3 linked regions of the Methanococcus maripaludis genome follow. The main gene of each other region encodes a partner of the protein of the gene in region 3 in a complex. Links are inferred from orthologs where the notes say so. Each region holds a gene or a part of one and is shown on either strand. Other genes may lie near its edges.

Region 1 (8,780 bases), on a different replicon or contig from region 3:
TGGTTATTGCCCTATCGTATCCTGATGCCGGAACCATTTGTTGCATATAATTGCCTCCAAAATTTAAATTAATAAGTATGAATTGAAAATTAACGGTTATAATAACTACTTTTCACTGAATTTTTATATATAGCTATCTTTTCGTACCTGAAACACACTTCCGCTATATGTTAATATATTAGAAAATCTAATATATTCGTGTACAGATAGGTGAGAGAATGATCCCTGTAACAATTTCTGAAGAAGCAATGGAGTTTATAAACGAAAAAATAAACGAAACTGGTTCAAAAGACTTGATCGTGTTTTTCGAAGGTTTTGGTTGAGGTGGTCCTAAGTTCGGGATCGACATCGCAAGCAAAATCGTCGAAACGGATGAAAAAATTTACGATGAAGATTTCAGAATCTTTATCGACAAAATGGCTAGACAGGTATTAAACGAAGTATATATCATCGTGAAAAAATCCGTTTTCAGCGGAAAATACCTGGCAGTAAAAGGAGCAGGTGGCTGCTGTTAATTTAAGAACCCTGGAAGGGATTAAAAACAGCATATCCTATTTTTTCTATTTTTTTGTTATAATCAATGCATCTCCAACGAATCCGCCTTGGCCTTCTTCTTTTATAAATGCAGGGTTGATATCAATTTCACTTATTTCATCGTAGGTTTCCATTAAAACGCCAACTCTAACGATCAATTCTTTTAAAAATTCGATATCGCTTCTTTTTTCGCCCCTAACTCCTTCAAGGATTTTGTACGACTTCAAGGATTCGAGTATTTCTCCAGCGTATTCTTTTGTTATCGGGGTAATTCCAAAAGAAACATCTTTTAAAACTTCTACGAATATTCCACCAAGTCCAGTCATAACAACAGGTCCAAATACTGGGTCTCTTTTAGCACCAATAATGATCTCTTTTCCGGTGACAAACTGTTCGATCAAAACACCATCGATTATTCCATCGATTTTTCTATCCAACAAGTATTTTTCCCCATTTTTCATAATGGTTTCAAATGCTTCTGATGCATCGCTTGGATCGATTATTACGCAACCTGCATCTGATTTGTGCAAAATGTCTGCTGAAACAACTTTCATTACTACTTTTCCTAATGATTCAGCGTATTTTTTAGCGTCATCTTTAGTCGTTGCAACGAATTTTTCAGGTATTGCAAATCCATTCAATTTTAAAAATTCTTTTGAGTTGCTTTCATTTGGATTTGCGAGTAGTTCATCAATTTTTTCTTGGTTGTTAGTTTTAGCATCCGAGATTTCAGCTCTGATTTCATTTAAGTATTCCGGACTGTCGTATTTGTCCATGAGGTGGCTTTGCCTGTATAAACAAGCTAGTGCTTTAACTGCAAGTTCTGGGCAGATAAATGATGGAATTCCTTTTTCTTGTAAGTAGCTTCTTGCTTCTAACACGGAAGTTCCTCCAACGAATGACGCAACAATTGGAATTTTATCTTTTTTACATATCATGTAGTTTTTAAGTTTCACAAGTTCTCTTGCAACGCCGAGTGCATCAGTCATTCCTTGAGGCGTTAATATTGCAAGTAAACCATCTACGTTTGGATCATTTTCAACTAATTCAAATGCGTGTTTGTATCTCTCAACATCGGCATCCCCGATTAAATCCAGTGGATTTGAAATACCTGATGTATCTGGTAAATATTTTTTCAATTCTGAAACTGTAGTTCCTGAAAATTCTGCAAGTTCCAATCCGAAATTTTCAACAGAATCTGCTGCTAACACACCAAATCCTCCTGCATTTGTAATAACTGCAAGCTTTTTGGATTTCATTGGGGGTTGTACTGAGAATATCTTTAATAAATTTACGAGGTCTTCAAAGCTTTCCACATTAAATACACGGCTTTTTTTGAAAGCTGCATCGTATACTGCACTGTTTCCTGCAAGGCTTCCGGTGTGTGAAGAAGCAGCTTTTGCACCCTCTTCGGATTTTCCACTTTTTAAAACGATTACAGGTTTTTTCCTTGAAATTTTTTTAGCAGCACTTATGAATTTTTCATCTTTCAAACCTTCAATATAAAGCGCCACAACTTTTGTGTGGGGGTCATTTTCAAGGTAATTCAATAGTTCGTATTCCTGAACATCGATTTTGTTACCCATACTCACGATTTTTGAAAATCCAAGGTTATAATAATTTGCAATATCAAGCAGTGCAGTCATAATTGCTCCACTTTGTGATATAAATGCGATATTGCCCATGTTTGAAAATTCTTTACTGAATGATGCGTTTAAATGGTTGTGAAGATTTATCACACCGAGGCAGTTCGGGCCGATTGTTCTAATTCCGTACTGTTCAATAATTGATTTTAACCTGTCTTCTAGCACGTGGTTGTTGGTTTCTGCAAATCCTGCGGTAATAATTATTGCCGATTTTACTCCTTTTCTTCCACATTCTTCCATAGCATCTACTGCATATTCAGCAGGTATTGATATAATTACAAGGTCTGGAGTTTCAGGAATGTCTAAAACAGAACCGTAGCATTTAATCCCGTATACTTCATTGTATTTTTTGTTAATAGGGTATACTTTTCCACCGTGTTGTTTGAAATTTAACAGGTTTTTCATTACTGACTGTCCGACTTTTCCTTCAATTTCTGATGCACCAATTACTGCAACTGATTTCGGGTTGAATATTCCATCAATAGTATTCATATAAATCCCTCGGTTTGTTATATTTTGATAAATATAATTATAATTAATAATAATTAACAATACCTAATTACAGTTTAATTTAATATATGAATTTTTCGGATTTAAGTCAAATAATAAATTCAGTTTTCAGGTGTTGAAAGGCATGAAAGACATCAAATGCGTTCAGAAAAGAGGAAATATTCTAAAATTCGAACAGCTAAGAGAAAAACTCAAGATTAATGATAAAAACGACGTATCTTCTTCTGAAATCAAGGTAATTGACGAAAATTCTGAACAGTACGGAATCTCAAAAGAAAAGTTAATGGAAAACGCTGGAACGGCAGTTTATGAAGAAATTGTTAATTTAAACTTTGATTTTTCAAAAGCGTATGTATTGTGCGGTACTGGAAATAATGGTGGAGATGGTTTTGTTATTGCAAGACACTTAGCGAATAATTTTGCTACATTTGTCGTATTAATTGGAAATGAACAAAAAATAAGAACTTCTGAAACTCAAATTAACTTTAACATCATAAAATATATGGAATTTTTTGGTGCTCTGGATTACCTAAATATTTTAGAAAATGAAAATGTAATGGAGTTAATAAAACAGATTGAAAAGGAATTAAAAAATGAAAATGTACTGATAATTGATTCGATGCTTGGAACAGGAGTTATTGGAACTTTAAAAAATCCTTATTCAATAATAGTTGATTATTTAAATGTTTTAAAGTCCAAATACTATGAAAATTTGAAAATACTCAGTGTAGATATTCAAACAGGAAATTTAAAGTCCGATCTGGAAGTTATACTTCACAAACGAAAATTTGAAAATAAAAATAAAAATTTTGTTGTGAAAAGTATTGGAATTCCAAGATATATTGAAAATATGATTGGAAAAGGGGATTTTCACTTGTTGAACGAAAGAAAACCCGATTCTCATAAGGGGCAGAATGGAAAAGTGCTGATCATTGGGGGCTCAAAAGAATATCACGGTGCTCCTGTTTTTTCAGCCCTTGCAGCTTCTAAATTTGCAGATATTGTTACAGTTGCTTCAGTTTCAAAAGTTATGAATACAGTTAAAAATTATCCTGAATTAATGCCATACGAATTAAATGGGGATTATATCGGCTATAAAAATGTAGAAGAACTTTTAAATCTGTCTAAAAATTACGATTGCACGGTTTTAGGAAGCGGGATTTCTTTAAATTCTGATACAAAAGAGTTTGTAAATTCCTACATTAACAAAATAAATGGAAAAGTAGTTATTGATGCGGATGCAATAAAGTTGATAGATTATGAAAATTTTGAATTTAGAAATAATTTTATATTTACCCCGCACAAAAAAGAATTTGAATACATCGAAAATTATATCGAAAGTTCAGAATTTAAGTCAACCGTAGTTTTAAAAGGCAGTACTGATATCGTGTTTAATTCTGATAGCATCAAAATGAACATTACTGGAAACCAAGGAATGACTGTTGGGGGAACTGGAGATATATTATGCGGAATTATCGGTGCAATTTATTCTTGCAATGATGCATTTCCTTCAGCATGCTGTGGAACGTACATAAACGGATACTGTGGAGATATGCTGGAAAAAGAGTTTGGATACTATTATAATTCAACAGATATCATCAAAATATTGCCAAAAGCACTTAAAGATCTACTAATTTAATGCAATAATTTATTGAGGGACCTCATGGAAAATGACGTATTTAAGGCAGACATGCACATTCACACCAAATATTCTGGAATGATGAAATACATGGGATTAAAATTTCCAGATTCTGTCGAAGAACCTTTAAAGGTATTGAAATGTGCAAAAGCAAATAATATGGACATAATTGCAGTAACTGACCACAATACTATTAAAGGAGCTCTTGAAACGAAAAAGTATGAAAAAGAGTTCGGAATCGAAGTTGTAGTTGGAAGCGAGATAATGTCAAAAGACGGTGAAATCTTGGGGTTATACCTAAATGAAGATATCCCAAAAAGATTGAGCGCTGAAGAAACCATCGAAAGAATCCATGAACAGGGTGGACTTGCAGTATGTCCCCACCCATACAGCCCGATTTGTGAGGCAATCGGAGATAAGATGTTTGAACTTGATTTTGATGGTGTTGAAGTTTACAATGCATACCATAGAGATGGAATTGTAAACAACATTGCACTCGATAAGGTTTTGAAAAACTACCACAAGTCCCCTTTTGCATTTTTAGGAAATAGTGATGCGCATTTAGCAAGAATGATTGGAAATGGAAACACTAAATTTGAAGGAAACTGTGCAGATGATTTATTTAATGCTATAAAGCACAGAAAAACAACTTACGAAGGAACTCCAACCCCACTTTCAGATATAATTCTGTGGAGTTACAATGTTATCTATGCTTCAGAAAAAGCGCTTTTAAAATCAATGGTTAAAAAAGAAGATAATATTGTAAACTACAACTGTTCGAAATTTAAAAAAGGTCTCGCAGCATTTGGCGGGTTGATGTATATTGGAACGCCACTCCCACTTGTTGCAGGGTTTTTAGGAAATATATATCTTAAGAAAAAAGCAAAACAGAAATTAAAAGAAGTAATTCAAGAAGTTATTTAGTTTTTAAGTTTTTTTATTTTTTAAATGATTAAATTAATTCAACAAAGTTTTTAATCATTTTTAAACCGTTTTTACCACTTTTTTCAGGATGGAACTGGGTAGCATAAACGTTTTTTTTATTTAAAACACAGGGGAATTCGTAGCCGTAATTAGTAGTTCCTGAAATCACGTCCTTTTCTGAAGGGTTCACGTGATATGAATGTACAAAGTAAAAATATTCATTATTTGCTATTCCTTCAAAAAGGGGGATATCTTGAACCTGGTTTACTGTATTCCAGCCCATATGGGGGATTTTTTCAGAATGTCTAAATTTTATAACGTCTCCTTTTATTACTCCAAGACCGGGAATTTCGGGACATTCTTCACTTTTTTCAAGTAACAACTGCATTCCAAGACAAATTCCTAAAAAAGGAACCTTTTGAACGCATTTGTTAATTATTTCATTTAAAGAACAGTCTCCAGTTTTTTGAGAAATATTTTTCATGGAGTCTCCAAAATTTCCAACACCTGGGAGAACTAGTTTGTCAGCACTTAGGAGTATTTCGGGGTCACTTGTAACAACAATATCTTTTGTGTACAGTTCAAGTGCCTTTTCGATACTCCGCAAGTTGCCTGCATTATAATCAATTATTGCAATCACGATTATCCCGTTTAGTATAATTCTTCTTCAAGTTCTTTTAATGTGGTCAAAATCTTATTAAATGCAACGTATGCATCATCTATTCTTTTTAATCCGGTAATTACAACTTTTCCACTACCGAATATTAACACAACAACCTTTGGATCGCTCAATCTGTAAACTAATCCTGGGAACTGTTCGGGTTCATATTCGGTGCATTCTAAGGTGGATATATCGTCTAAGTTAGGTTCCATTCCAAGTTCGGTTGTAGCAACCATGTTTTGTACGTTTACTTCAGGATTGTCGATGATGTCCATTCCCGCTTCCTGTAATTCTTTAATTATTTTGTTTATTGCAATTACTGCATCGTCTTTGCTCTTTGCACCGGTACAATTTAATTTACCGCTTCTAAATATCAAAAGTGCAACCTTTGGATCGCTCAATCTACAAACAAGTCCGGGGAACTGTTCAGGTTCATATTCTGCGTTATCTAATATATCTGCGGCATATTCCAAGTCAATATCTGTTCCAATCTGCGTTGATACAACTACGTTTACGATTTTGATTTCAGGTTCCATCATTTTCACCAGTTTAAATATCTGGTATAAATTTCTATTTATATAGTATATAAACGTTTATATCTTTAATTATATATTTAAATATATAAATTAATTTGCCAAAAATAAAAAGAGAATATTCGGAAAATGTAATTATCCGAATAAAGCACCGAGACCTGCAGCAGCAGCTGCGGTTGTGTCTTCTTTTTTCTCTTCTTTTTTCTCTTCAACTGGTGCAGCTGCAGCAGCTGCAGGAGCAGCAGCAGCTACTGGTGCGATTGCAGCTTTTTCGATAGCTTCTGCAATATCAACGCCTTCTAAAGCAGCAACCAAAGCTTTAACTCTAGCTTCGTTTGCTTCAACGCCGCCAGCTACTAAGATAGCTTTAACAGCGTCTTCTGTGATTTCTTTACCTGCGGAATTTAATAATAATGCTGCGTATATGTATTCCATAAAGTACACCTCCAAGATGCATGAACTTTTTTTTGAAATTATCCGTTTGTATATATATTTTTTTGTATTGTATTATAAATTATTTTAGAAGAGCATTCCAAGACCTGCAGCTGGTGCAGCTTCTTCTTTTTTCTCTTCTTTCTTTTCCTCAACAGGAGCTTCTTCAACTGGTGCAGCTGCGCCTGATGACATTTTTTCTATTAATTCTTCGTCTAAAGCGTCATCGCCAGCAAGACCTGCAACAGCAATCATTTGAGCGTAAGCTTTTCCAAGGATTGCATCAGCGGTTTTATCTGTTACGAATGCACTTTCAACTGATACAGCTTTTGCATCATTGAATGCTTTTTGAACGATTGTTTCAATTGTCGCGCTTGTTGGGATAACAGCGTTAACTGACAAGTTGAATGCGCTTGTGTAAGCTTTTTGAATTTTTCCGATGAATTCTTCTTCATCGATTTTTAAATCGCTTTCAGTGTATATAACACCATCTTCGTAAACTCCGAGTACGTTTAAACCAACTGTAACTGGTTTAATACCTAATGCAGAGAGTACAACAGCAAGCTTTTGTGAGACAACTTCGCCTTCTTTAACGACGACTTTGTCTTCTTTGATTCCGATTTTACCCTTATCAATAGCAGCAGGGATTCCAACTGCTTTCAATTCACTTAAGAATGGTCCTGGTGGCATTCCTGTTGAACCAGCTTTAACTTCAATATCGCATGGTGCAGTAGCGCCTCCTTTAACAGGTGCAGGGCTTTTGCTTTCGTCAAGTGTTTTGAATAATTTGAATGGGTTCATTTCGGTAGCAATGATTGCAGCACCTTTGTCCAAGTAATCTGCTAATTTAGCAAATTCAGGATTTCCGGTTTCTTCAGCAACTTCCTCAATTGCCCTTTTCATGAGTGTGTTTCTTGACATTTTTAATGTCATTTGGTCTCTGATTTTGTCCCTGATTTCTTGGAGTTGTACCGCAGGAACTTCCATCATGTCAATTAATGCAATAATGCTTGTACTTTTAAGTAATTCTTTTAATGCATTAACTTCTTCAATTTTCCAAGGGGCAATCTTATGTTCTGATTTAGCGTCGATCATATTTTCAACCCCTCTATTTCTCAATAGGAGCAGCTGCGCCCATTGTAAGTTTTGTAAATGCACTTTTAACGTGGTAGAGTCCTTTTTCGTATTTTTTGGACACTACGTTTAAAATTGCTTCAGCATTTGCAGCAAGCTCTTCATCGCTCATTGATTCATGTCCAATGTACACTTGGAATAATGATTTATCCCTTGTGTTGATTGCAACAGTTTTTTGGAATCTAGCAACTAAAGGCGCTAAATTTGCATTTGCAGGCACAGGTTGTGGCATTTTACCTCTAGGACCTAAAACAGGACCTAATGATTTACCCACCAATGGCATCATATCAGCTTGAGCGATAAAGAAGCCGTGTGCGTTAGCAATTTTTTTAGCTGTTTTTTTGTTTTTACCTAATTCTTCTAATTCTTCCTGTCTTATTACAGTGAGGCCCATGTCTTCTGCTTGAGCAGCCAAGTCACCTTTCGCAATAACCGCAATCGCAACGTCTTTACCTCTTCCACTTGGTAAAACGATCTGTTCTTTTAACCTGTTTTCAGGTCTTGTAAGATCCAACTCTTTCAAGTTGACGATGAGATCAACGGATTGCGTGAAGTTCCGCGGCTTAGCAAGAGTTCGAGCCTCCTTCACTGCATTCAGTATTTTGTCACTGTCCATGTTGATGCCTCCTGTAATTATTTAACCGCACCAATGCGATCTAAACATGGGGCAGACATACTATCGCTTACTATTATATATAAGTTTCTGAGGTAAAAGAAGTCAATTTTTTAAAAGTCGGGTTAAAAATGCCAGTATTTAGTTAAAAAAG
Region 2 (3,645 bases), on a different replicon or contig from region 3:
GGTATTTTTCGTGTGATTTAAAAAGTCTTTCTAAATTAAAGCTTTTTTTGATCCTGTTTCGCATACTTTTCCTAAATTTCCAGTGATCAAGCATTTCATTTACACTTGAATATGAAACATGTATCATACTATCCCTCCGTTCTTAATTATAATTTTCTTCAAAACCCGTTAAATAAATTTTTAGAGTTTTAATGGAAATAAAAACATGAATTGATATTATCCTGAATAATTAACGCTTTAAATATAAATATTATTGATTATAATTTATAATTATACGTTTAATTAAAAAAAGGACTTAATTAATCTGATAAAATTTAAAATGGGGATTGTAATAAAAGGGGCGGTGTATATACCAAATAATAAAAACAATAAATGCAGAAAAAATACACCAACGACACAAAAAATAAACTTTTTTAAAATCGGATTACTTTCTTTTTTCAAGATTAGCAGAATAGAATTTGAAGATAGAGGTATCCTGCAAATATTTGAGGTTTTTATCAAACCAAAATAATCAGATAGAAGTTCTGCAGGACAATTTACCCATATGGGCAATAATATATATAACATTTTGACACGACGTTGTATATTTCCAGTTTTAAAAAAACTATTCTTATTTTGCCAACAGTTTTATATTTTTGAGACGTAAAGTATAACTACATAGTTTTATATACGACACGGATTAACTCTTTTGAAGTTTTGTATCTATTTTTGAAGAGACTATTTCGGACCTATCTGGTGAGTATTATGAAAAGAATAATATCAATTAAAGGAACTGAAGAAGAAATTATCGAAATCTGCGAAAGAATATCTAAATTAGGCATTGATTATTCATTTGATGCGAAAGCAAATTATTCAGAGAATCGGGCATATAACAGTGCACGAATAAAGATATTTGGCGATGAAAAGTATAAACTTGCAGAAGATCATAAAAATATCCTGACTATCATCGATACAGTTCATAATAAATACAATAAAGATGCTAAAGGACTATTTGAATACAAATTAAACGATTTAAAATACCCAGTAAACAAAGACCTCGTCTTGGATGCACTCACTGCATTAAAAATTAATTTTAAATATTTAAAAGATGAAAACGTAATCAAGTGTGAACATAAAATAGAAGAGATTAATGGTATCTTAAAAGACATTCTTGATATTTACTCTGAACTCAGCTTTTATAATATTGGATCAAAACCTGTTAAAAACGTAATAACTCTTGCGGCATACATAACAGGGCGAGATATCGATGAATTAATCGAAGAAGGACTTGAAAAAGAACTATTTAGGGAAGAAGACGAGAAAATTGTTCTTAATAAGGATATAGATTTAACAAGAAAAGAACTTTTGAGTGTGAAAAAATGAACTACGTTAACATTCTTGAAAAAAGCAAAAACTTTATCGAATTAGAATTGGTAAATGACGACCATTCTTTGAGCAACTTAATAAAAGAAGTATTGTTATCCAAAAAAGGTGTAATTCTCGCATCATACGGTGTGGAACATCCGGTTTTAGATCCAGATACTGGAAGATACATCTCAAACCCGACAATCATGCTAAAAACCGATGAAAAAACAGATGCAGAAAAAGTTTTAAAAGAAGCTTTAAAAGACATCGTCGATCTCTGCAACAAAACACTTAAAGAATTATAATTAATAATTTAATAGATATAAATTCTTTTTTAACTAAATACTGGCATTTTTAACCCGACTTTTAAAAAATTGACTTCTTTTACCTCAGAAACTTATATATAATAGTAAGCGATAGTATGTCTGCCCCATGTTTAGATCGCATTGGTGCGGTTAAATAATTACAGGAGGCATCAACATGGACAGTGACAAAATACTGAATGCAGTGAAGGAGGCTCGAACTCTTGCTAAGCCGCGGAACTTCACGCAATCCGTTGATCTCATCGTCAACTTGAAAGAGTTGGATCTTACAAGACCTGAAAACAGGTTAAAAGAACAGATCGTTTTACCAAGTGGAAGAGGTAAAGACGTTGCGATTGCGGTTATTGCGAAAGGTGACTTGGCTGCTCAAGCAGAAGACATGGGCCTCACTGTAATAAGACAGGAAGAATTAGAAGAATTAGGTAAAAACAAAAAAACAGCTAAAAAAATTGCTAACGCACACGGCTTCTTTATCGCTCAAGCTGATATGATGCCATTGGTGGGTAAATCATTAGGTCCTGTTTTAGGTCCTAGAGGTAAAATGCCACAACCTGTGCCTGCAAATGCAAATTTAGCGCCTTTAGTTGCTAGATTCCAAAAAACTGTTGCAATCAACACAAGGGATAAATCATTATTCCAAGTGTACATTGGACATGAATCAATGAGCGATGAAGAGCTTGCTGCAAATGCTGAAGCAATTTTAAACGTAGTGTCCAAAAAATACGAAAAAGGACTCTACCACGTTAAAAGTGCATTTACAAAACTTACAATGGGCGCAGCTGCTCCTATTGAGAAATAGAGGGGTTGAAAATATGATCGACGCTAAATCAGAACATAAGATTGCCCCTTGGAAAATTGAAGAAGTTAATGCATTAAAAGAATTACTTAAAAGTACAAGCATTATTGCATTAATTGACATGATGGAAGTTCCTGCGGTACAACTCCAAGAAATCAGGGACAAAATCAGAGACCAAATGACATTAAAAATGTCAAGAAACACACTCATGAAAAGGGCAATTGAGGAAGTTGCTGAAGAAACCGGAAATCCTGAATTTGCTAAATTAGCAGATTACTTGGACAAAGGTGCTGCAATCATTGCTACCGAAATGAACCCATTCAAATTATTCAAAACACTTGACGAAAGCAAAAGCCCTGCACCTGTTAAAGGAGGCGCTACTGCACCATGCGATATTGAAGTTAAAGCTGGTTCAACAGGAATGCCACCAGGACCATTCTTAAGTGAATTGAAAGCAGTTGGAATCCCTGCTGCTATTGATAAGGGTAAAATCGGAATCAAAGAAGACAAAGTCGTCGTTAAAGAAGGCGAAGTTGTCTCACAAAAGCTTGCTGTTGTACTCTCTGCATTAGGTATTAAACCAGTTACAGTTGGTTTAAACGTACTCGGAGTTTACGAAGATGGTGTTATATACACTGAAAGCGATTTAAAAATCGATGAAGAAGAATTCATCGGAAAAATTCAAAAAGCTTACACAAGCGCATTCAACTTGTCAGTTAACGCTGTTATCCCAACAAGCGCGACAATTGAAACAATCGTTCAAAAAGCATTCAATGATGCAAAAGCTGTATCAGTTGAAAGTGCATTCGTAACAGATAAAACCGCTGATGCAATCCTTGGAAAAGCTTACGCTCAAATGATTGCTGTTGCAGGTCTTGCTGGCGATGACGCTTTAGACGAAGAATTAATAGAAAAAATGTCATCAGGCGCAGCTGCACCAGTTGAAGAAGCTCCTGTTGAGGAAAAGAAAGAAGAGAAAAAAGAAGAAGCTGCACCAGCTGCAGGTCTTGGAATGCTCTTCTAAAATAATTTATAATACAATACAAAAAAATATATATACAAACGGATAATTTCAAAAAAAAGTTCATGCATCTTGGAGGTGTACTTTATGGAATACATATACGCAGCATTATTATTAAATTCCGCAGGTAAAGAAATCACAGAAGACGCTGTTAAAGCTAT
Region 3 (7,396 bases):
AGCTGTTATTGTTACTCCAGAAGGAACACCAAAAGGTTCAGAAATCAAAGGTCCAGTTTCAAAAGAAGCTGCTGAAAGATGGCCTGGTGTTTCAAGATTAGCTAAAATTATTCACTAATTAGGCATGTGGTGAAATCATGGTTTTGACAAACTCAAAACAGCCAAGAAAACAAAGAAAAGCACTCTATAACGCACCTTTACATTTAAGAAATAGCGTTATGGCTGCAATGTTATCAAAAGAATTAAAAGAAAAATTCAATAAAAACTCCCTTCCTGTGAAAAAAGGAGATACTGTAAAAGTACTCAGAGGAAATTTCAAAGGAATTGAAGGAGAAGTTTCAAAAGTTGACTACGCAGGATACAAAATCATTGTTGAAGGGGTAGTTAACAAAAAACAAGATGGAACTGAAACAGCATATCCAATTCATCCATCAAATGTTATGATTACCAAATTGGACGAATCAGACGAAAAGAGATTTAAAAATTCAAGTAACTAAGAGGTGTGAGCATGGCAATTAAAGGACCTAGAAAACATCTTAAAAGATTGGCTGCTCCAGCAAATTGGCAACTTCCTAGAAAAGTAAAAGCATTTACTGTAAGACCATCACCTGGACCACACTCAATGGATAAATCTTTACCTTTATTGTTAGTTGTAAGAGACGTATTAAAATACGCTGACAACGCAAGAGAAGCTAAAAAAATTATCCAAACGGGAAAAATCTTAATCGATGGATTAAAAAGAAAGGAATACAAACACCCTGCTGGATTAATGGATGTTTTATCAATCCCTGAAATGGATGAAAACTACCTTGTATTATTTGACGAAAGCGGAAGAATCAGCTTGAAAAAAACTGACAAAACCGATGCAAAATTATGCAAAATCGTGAACAAAACTGTTATAAAAGGCGGTCACATTCAATTAAACCTTCACGATGGTAGAAACCAGATTGTAAAAGTTTCAGACGCTACAAAAGCTGAAGAAGATGTTTACAAAACAGGAGACAGCGTTTTAGTTTCAATTCCAGAACAGTCAATTGTTGGACATGTTGCATTCGGCGAAGGAAAATTAGCATACGTAACTGGCGGTAAACACGTTGGAGAATTTGCTAAAATCGTTGAAGTGGAAAACAGAGCATTGTACTCAGATATTGTAACTTTAGAAAACAAAGATGGCGAGAAATTTAAAACCGTTAAGCCTTACGTATTTATCGTAGGTCAAGACGAGCCAGTAATTTCGATGTAATGCCCATAAAATTAGAGGAGGACGAAACATGTCATTCCAAGAAGTTTGGGAAAAAGAACCTATGAAAAAACCAAGAATCCAAAAAGTCACAGTAAACTTCGGTGTAGGTGAAGCTGGAGATAGGTTAACAATAGGTGCAAAAGTTATTGAAGAACTCACTGGCCAATCACCAGTAAGGACTTTAGCTAAACAGACAAACCCTGCATTTGGTATCAGAAAAAAGTTACCAATTGGATTAAAAGTAACATTAAGAGGAAAGAACGCTGAAGAATTCCTCGGAAATGCATTCAGTGCATTTAAAACATGTGGTAAAGTACTCTATGCGTCATCATTTGATCAGGTTGGAAACTTCTCATTTGGTGTTCCTGAACATATTGACTTCCCAGGTCAAAAGTACGACCCATCAATTGGAATCTATGGTATGGATATCTGTGTAACCTTTGAAAAATCAGGATACAGAGTAAAATCCAGAAAAGTTAAAAGAAGCCACATTCCAAAGAAACACTTAGTTACCAAAGACGAAGCTATCGAATACATCCAAGCTAAATTCGATACTGAAGTAGTCAGGGAATAAGGTGAAAGAATGACAAAAACACCATTTAAGACAAAATTCGGCCAAGGTTCTAAAGTTTGCAAAAGATGCGGAAGAAAAGGGCCAGGAATTATCAGAAAATACGGATTAAATTTATGCAGACAATGCTTCAGAGAATTAGCACCAAAATTAGGATTTAAAAAGTACGATTAAGGACAAGGAGGTAACAATATGAGTTTAATGGACCCTCTTGCAAACGCATTAAACCACGTATCCAACTGCGAAAGTGTGGGTAAAAACGTAGCTTACTTGAAACCTGCTTCAAAATTAATTGGAAGAGTTCTAAATGTTATGCAGGATCAAGGATACATTGGAAACTTCGAATACATTGAAGACGGAAAAGCGGGTGTCTACAAAGTTGATTTAATCGGACAAATCAACAAGTGTGGAGCTGTAAAGCCTAGATTCGCAGTTAAAAACCATGACTTCGAAAAATTCGAAAAGAGATACTTACCAGCTAAAGGTTTCGGATTGTTAATCGTAAGTACCCCAAAAGGATTAATGACACATGACGAAGCTAGAAACGCTGGAGTAGGTGGAAGATTAATTTCCTACATATACTAAGGACATTATGGAGGTATTCTTATGCCAGTTGCAGCTTTAATAAGGGAAGAAATCGAAATTCCTGAAAACGTCAACGTTGAAGTTAACGGCAGCACAGTTGCTGTTAAATCAGGTGCAAAAGAACTTAAAAGAGATTTGTTGTACCCTGGAATCGAAATAAGCACAGAAGACGGAAAAGTTGTTATTGAGTGTACATTCCCAAGAAAAGCACAAACTGCAATTGTTGGAACCTACAGATCACACATTCAAAACATGATCACAGGTGTTACTGACGGATTTGAATACAAATTAGTAATCAGATACGCTCACTTCCCAATGAAAGTTAGTGCTAAAGGAAACACTGTAACCATTGACAACTTCTTAGGAGAAAAATACACCAGAACTGCTAAAATCATGGATGGAGTCACTGTAAAAGTTAGTGGTGAAGAAGTGATTGTAAGTGGAGCTAACAAAGAATTTGTTGGTCAAACCGCTGCAAACATCGAACAAGCTACTAAAGTTAAAGGAAGAGACACAAGAATATTCCAAGATGGCATCTACATTGTAGAAAAAGCAGGCAAGGTATTATAAGGTGGTCTCATGAGTGAATTCAAAAGATTAATGAGATTAAAACTCAAAATGAAACAGAAAAGACCTGAATTTAAAAGACAGGACTGGTTCAAGTGTTCAAGAATTGGAACTAGCTGGAGAAGACCTTTTGGTAAACACAGCGGTATGAGAATAGGATTGACACATAGGGCTGCTGTTGCTACAGTAGGTTACAGAGGACCTGCTCTTGTTAGAGGTTTACACCCATCAGGCTTACAAGATATTCTTGTTAACAACGTAAAAGAATTAGTTGCAATAAACCCTGAAATTCAAGGTGCAAGAATTGCAGCTACCGTTGGTAAAAGAAAAAGAATAGAAATCGTTAAAAAAGCTAATGAATTAGGAATTAGAGTATTTAACGTATCCAAACAAAAACAGGAAGAATTCTTAAGTTTATAATCTCGCTTAAGATATAAGGTGATATTATGGATGTATCAACCCAAAGAAGAATTGCTGCAGCTGTTTTGGATTGCGGTATCGATAGGGTATGGATTGATCCTGAAAACCTGGAAAAAGTCAAAATGGCCATCACAAAAGATGACATTAGACTTTTAATTAACGATGGAGTCATTGTTAAGAAACAGGAAAAAGGAATCAGTAGCGCTAGGAAAAAAGAAGTTCAAGAACAGAAGAGAAAAGGAAAGAGAAAAGGTCCTGGTTCAAGAAAAGGGGCTAAAGGTGCAAGAACTCCTAAAAAAGAAAAATGGATGAACACCATCAGGCCACTTAGAAAAATGCTGAAAGACTTAAGAGAAAATGAAAAAATCGAAAGATCAGCATACAGAAAACTCTACAGAATGGCTAAAGGTGGCGCATTCAGAAGTAGAAATCACATGAAGTTATACATGAAAGAACACGGAATTTTAGCTGAATAACTCAAATTTAAGGAGGAATGACTATGGCAAAGAACGCCAAATTCAGAGTTCCTTTTAGAAGAAGAAGAGAAGGAAAAACTGATTTCAGACAAAGGTTAGGATTATTATTGTCTGGCAAACCTAGATTAGTTGCGAGAAAATCCTTAAACAATGTGATCGCTCAGCTTATGGCATACGATGAAAAAGGGGACGTTGTTTTAGTTTCAGCACACTCCAGAGAACTCGTTAAAATGGGTTACAAAGGCCACTGCGGAAATTTACCTGCAGCATACTTAACAGGTTTATTGTTAGGTAAAAAGGCTGTTAAAGAAGGAGCAGAAGAAGCTATATTAGACAAAGGTCTTCACAGAGCTACCAAAGGAGCTGCAATTTTCGCTGTTTTAAAAGGCGCACTCGATGCAGGTATGGATATACCTCACGGTGATGAAATCATCGCAGATGAAGAAAGATTAAACGGAACTCACGTTAAAAATTACGCAGAATCTTTAAAAGAAGATGCTGATGCGTACAAAAAACAGTTCTCAAAATACTTAGAAAAAGGATTAAACCCAGAAGACTTGCCAGAACACGTTGAAGAACTGAAAGAAAAAATCCTTAACTTATAAGGTGATATAAATGGCTGAAAAAAAGGCTGAAAAAAGAGCTGAAAAAAGAAAATTCAATACCGAAGCTTGGGAACCAAAAACCCAAATCGGTAGAATGGTTAAGGAAGGAACAATTTCAGACATTAACTACATTATGGATAAAGGTCTTCCCTTATTAGAACCTGAAATTGTTGATGCACTCTTACCCGATCTAGAAGAGCAAGTTTTGGACGTTAAATTGGTTCAAAGAATGCACAAATCTGGAAGAAGAGCAAGATACAGAGCAACTGTTGTTGTAGGTAACAAAAACGGATACGTTGGAGTAGGCATGGGTAAATCAAAAGAAGTTGGCCCTGCTATCAGAAAAGCAATTGCTCACGCAAAATTATCATTAATCAAAGTTAGAATTGGCTGCGGTTCATGGGAATGCGGTTGCGGATACCCTCACTCAATCCCATTCACAGCTAAAGGAGCTTGTGGTAGCGTTAAGGTAGAATTACTTCCTGCACCTAGGGGTGTTGGTTTAGTTGCTGGTAACGTTGCAAAAGCTGTTTTAGGTCTTGCAGGAATAAAAGATGCATGGACTAAAACATTTGGTGACACAAGAACCACATACAACTTTGCTGAAGCTACATTCGATGCATTAAACAACTTAAACTTCGTAAGATGCTTACCTGCACAAAAGGAAAAATTAGGTCTTACAGAAGGAAGAGTACTCTAATTTATTACTTTTTAAGAAAAAAGGTGATTAAAACATGGCTTACGCAGTTGTAAGAGTCAGAGGAAGCGTAGGTGTTAGAGGAAACATCGCAGATACCATGAAGATGTTGAGATTACACCGAGTAAACCACTGTGTTGTAATTCCAGACAATGAACACTACACTGGAATGATAAAAAAAGTTAAAGATTATGTAACCTACGGTGAAATCGATAAAGATACACTCGTAGCTTTAATTCTAAAAAGAGGAAGACTTCCTGGAAACAAAAGATTAACTGAAGAACTCGTAAAAGAGTTAACAGAACTTCCAGTTGAAGAGTTAGCTGAAAAAATAATTGCTGGCGAAATCAAAATAAAAGATACGCCAATCAAACCAGTATTCAGATTACACCCTCCAAGAAAAGGATACGATAGAGCAGGAGTCAAAAAAGGATTCTCAATTGGCGGTGCCTTAGGTTACAGATCTGGTAAAATCAACGATTTATTGAATAAAATGATGTAATTTAAGGTGATTTAATGATTAGAAAAAGCAAAAAAATCACGAAAATGAGAGGCTCCAGAACCTGCGGATATGGAGAAGCTAAAAAACATAGAGGCGCTGGCCACAGAGGTGGTAGGGGTAACGCTGGTCACCAGAAACATAAATGGTTGTCAGTCTGTAAATTCAATCCTGATTACTTCGGTAAATACGGATTCAACAGAAACCCCGGCCTTATAAAACAGTTAGAAACTATTAACATTGGAGAATTGGAAGAATACATCTTAAAATACAAAGATGCATTCCAAGTAGAAGATGGAAAAGTTGTAGTTGATGCTACCGAAATCGGATACGAAAAAGTTCTCGGAAAAGGAAGAATCTCAACCGCAATGGTTGTAAAAGCAGTTGAATTCTCTGAAGGAGCTAAAGAAAAAATTGAGGCTGCCGGTGGAGAATTTGTTGAATTATAATTCAATTAAGAACCACTTACTTCATTTAATCCTGCTTTTTCTTATTTTTGATAGTGGATACTATGAAAATCCAAATCAAATAACTACTCATTTTTTAGAATATTTTGTAGATGCGAAAACTATATCCAATACTTTTTCCAAAAATTATCTTAATGATTATATTTGATAAAAAATTTCGTGTTTTTATCATTTATTGAAATTTATAATGTTTATTCCAAGGTGAGAATTTGGAAAGTTTTCTATTAAAAATAAAACCTATACTTGAGTTAATTCCTGAAGTAAAAAGACCGTTAAAAGAAATTTCATTTAAAGAAAAATTACAATGGACTGCACTTGTGCTTGTACTCTACTTTATTTTGGGTACAATTGATATTTACACTGGCGGTTCAGAAATGCCTGCAATATTTGATTTCTGGCAAACAGTTACTGCTTCAAAAATGGGTACTTTGATCACCCTTGGTATCGGGCCAATTGTAACTGCAGGGATTATCATGCAGCTTTTGGTTGGATCTGAAATTATAAGTCTGGACCTATCAAAACCGATGAATAGAGCATTGTTCCAAGGTTTACAAAAGTTATTTGGTATAGCACTATGTTTCCTCGAAGCTTTAATGTTTGTTGGAGCAGGTGCGTTTGGTACACTAACTCCACTTTTAATGGTTATATTGGTACTGCAACTTGCACTTGGTGCTATATTAATTATTTATCTTGATGAAATTGTTTCAAGATACGGTATCGGTTCAGGTATCGGTCTTTTCATTGCGGCAGGAGTTTCACAAACAATATTTGTAGGAACTTTTGGTGCAGAAGGGTACTTATGGAAATTCTTCAGTGCAATGACTGTTGGAAGTTTATGGACTGCATTGGAATATATTTTACCAATACTCGGTACAATACTTGTATTCCTGGTTGTAGTTTACGTTGAAAGTATCAGAGTTGAAATTCCTCTCGCACATGGAAGAGTAAAAGGTGCAGTTGGAAAATACCCGATAAAATTCATTTATGTTTCAAACTTGCCAGTTATCCTTGCTGCAGCATTGTTTGCAAACATCCAGCTCTGGGGGATGTTTTTAGAAAAAATGGGTTTCCCAATTCTTGGACATTATACGAGCGGTAGGGCAACTGATGGGCTTGCATACTACTTCTCAACACCATATGGAATCTCAAGCTTAATTGCAGACCCACTTCATGCGGTATTTTACACAATAATGATGATAATATTCTGTATATTGTTTGGTCTTTTCTGGGTTGAAACATCTGGACTCGATGCAAAATCAATGGCCA

What was found.
Region 1: HNP90_RS01260 (region 3) and HNP90_RS06340 share a complex: the UniProt entries of both Methanocaldococcus jannaschii proteins name them as parts of the 50S ribosomal subunit. The link is inferred for Methanococcus maripaludis from one-to-one orthologs.
Region 2: HNP90_RS01260 (region 3) and HNP90_RS06335 share a complex: the UniProt entries of both Methanocaldococcus jannaschii proteins name them as parts of the 50S ribosomal subunit. The link is inferred for Methanococcus maripaludis from one-to-one orthologs.

Annotation. Positions count from the first base shown.
Region 1 is NZ_JACDUL010000003.1:194,924-203,703, reverse strand. The notes cover bases 5,971-8,780. They hold HNP90_RS06340 (50S ribosomal protein L10), read right to left. Parts: upstream 7,975-8,780; coding sequence 6,967-7,974; downstream 5,971-6,966. Other genes in these bases: HNP90_RS06335 (50S ribosomal protein L1), read right to left, coding at 7,988-8,629; rpl12p (50S ribosomal protein P1), read right to left, coding at 6,583-6,882; HNP90_RS06350 (TATA-box-binding protein), read right to left, coding at 5,971-6,450. In the rest of the region: psmA (archaeal proteasome endopeptidase complex subunit alpha), read right to left, coding at 1-46; HNP90_RS06370 (acetate--CoA ligase family protein), read right to left, coding at 561-2,672; HNP90_RS06365 (bifunctional ADP-dependent NAD(P)H-hydrate dehydratase/NAD(P)H-hydrate epimerase), read left to right, coding at 2,815-4,329; HNP90_RS06360 (PHP-associated domain-containing protein), read left to right, coding at 4,354-5,253; imidazole glycerol phosphate synthase subunit HisH, read right to left, coding at 5,282-5,893; more of HNP90_RS06350, read right to left, coding at 5,905-5,970. UniProt on the Methanocaldococcus jannaschii protein: Forms part of the ribosomal stalk, playing a central role in the interaction of the ribosome with GTP-bound translation factors.
Region 2 is NZ_JACDUL010000003.1:193,251-196,895, forward strand. What follows is about bases 876-3,645. They hold HNP90_RS06335 (50S ribosomal protein L1), read left to right. Parts: upstream 876-1,824; coding sequence 1,825-2,466; downstream 2,467-3,645. Other genes in these bases: HNP90_RS06325 (DUF2067 family protein), read left to right, coding at 876-1,362; HNP90_RS06330 (DNA-directed RNA polymerase subunit L), read left to right, coding at 1,359-1,649; HNP90_RS06340 (50S ribosomal protein L10), read left to right, coding at 2,480-3,487; rpl12p (50S ribosomal protein P1), read left to right, coding at 3,572-3,645. Outside these bases: HNP90_RS06320 (hypothetical protein), read right to left, coding at 1-127; more of HNP90_RS06325, read left to right, coding at 745-875. UniProt on the Methanocaldococcus jannaschii protein: Probably involved in E site tRNA release. Binds directly to 23S rRNA. Protein L1 is also a translational repressor protein, it controls the translation of its operon by binding to its mRNA.
Region 3 is NZ_JACDUL010000001.1:229,314-236,709, forward strand. The notes cover bases 4,434-7,396. They hold HNP90_RS01260 (uL15 family ribosomal protein), read left to right. Parts: upstream 4,434-5,680; coding sequence 5,681-6,112; downstream 6,113-7,396. Other genes in these bases: HNP90_RS01245 (50S ribosomal protein L18), read left to right, coding at 4,434-4,467; HNP90_RS01250 (30S ribosomal protein S5), read left to right, coding at 4,478-5,167; HNP90_RS01255 (50S ribosomal protein L30), read left to right, coding at 5,202-5,666; secY (preprotein translocase subunit SecY), read left to right, coding at 6,340-7,396. Outside these bases: HNP90_RS01200 (50S ribosomal protein L14), read left to right, coding at 1-118; rplX (50S ribosomal protein L24), read left to right, coding at 138-497; HNP90_RS01210 (30S ribosomal protein S4e), read left to right, coding at 509-1,243; HNP90_RS01215 (50S ribosomal protein L5), read left to right, coding at 1,272-1,817; HNP90_RS01220 (30S ribosomal protein S14), read left to right, coding at 1,827-1,988; HNP90_RS01225 (30S ribosomal protein S8), read left to right, coding at 2,007-2,399; HNP90_RS01230 (50S ribosomal protein L6), read left to right, coding at 2,421-2,969; HNP90_RS01235 (50S ribosomal protein L32e), read left to right, coding at 2,979-3,386; HNP90_RS01240 (50S ribosomal protein L19e), read left to right, coding at 3,413-3,862; more of HNP90_RS01245, read left to right, coding at 3,886-4,433. UniProt on the Methanocaldococcus jannaschii protein: Binds to the 23S rRNA.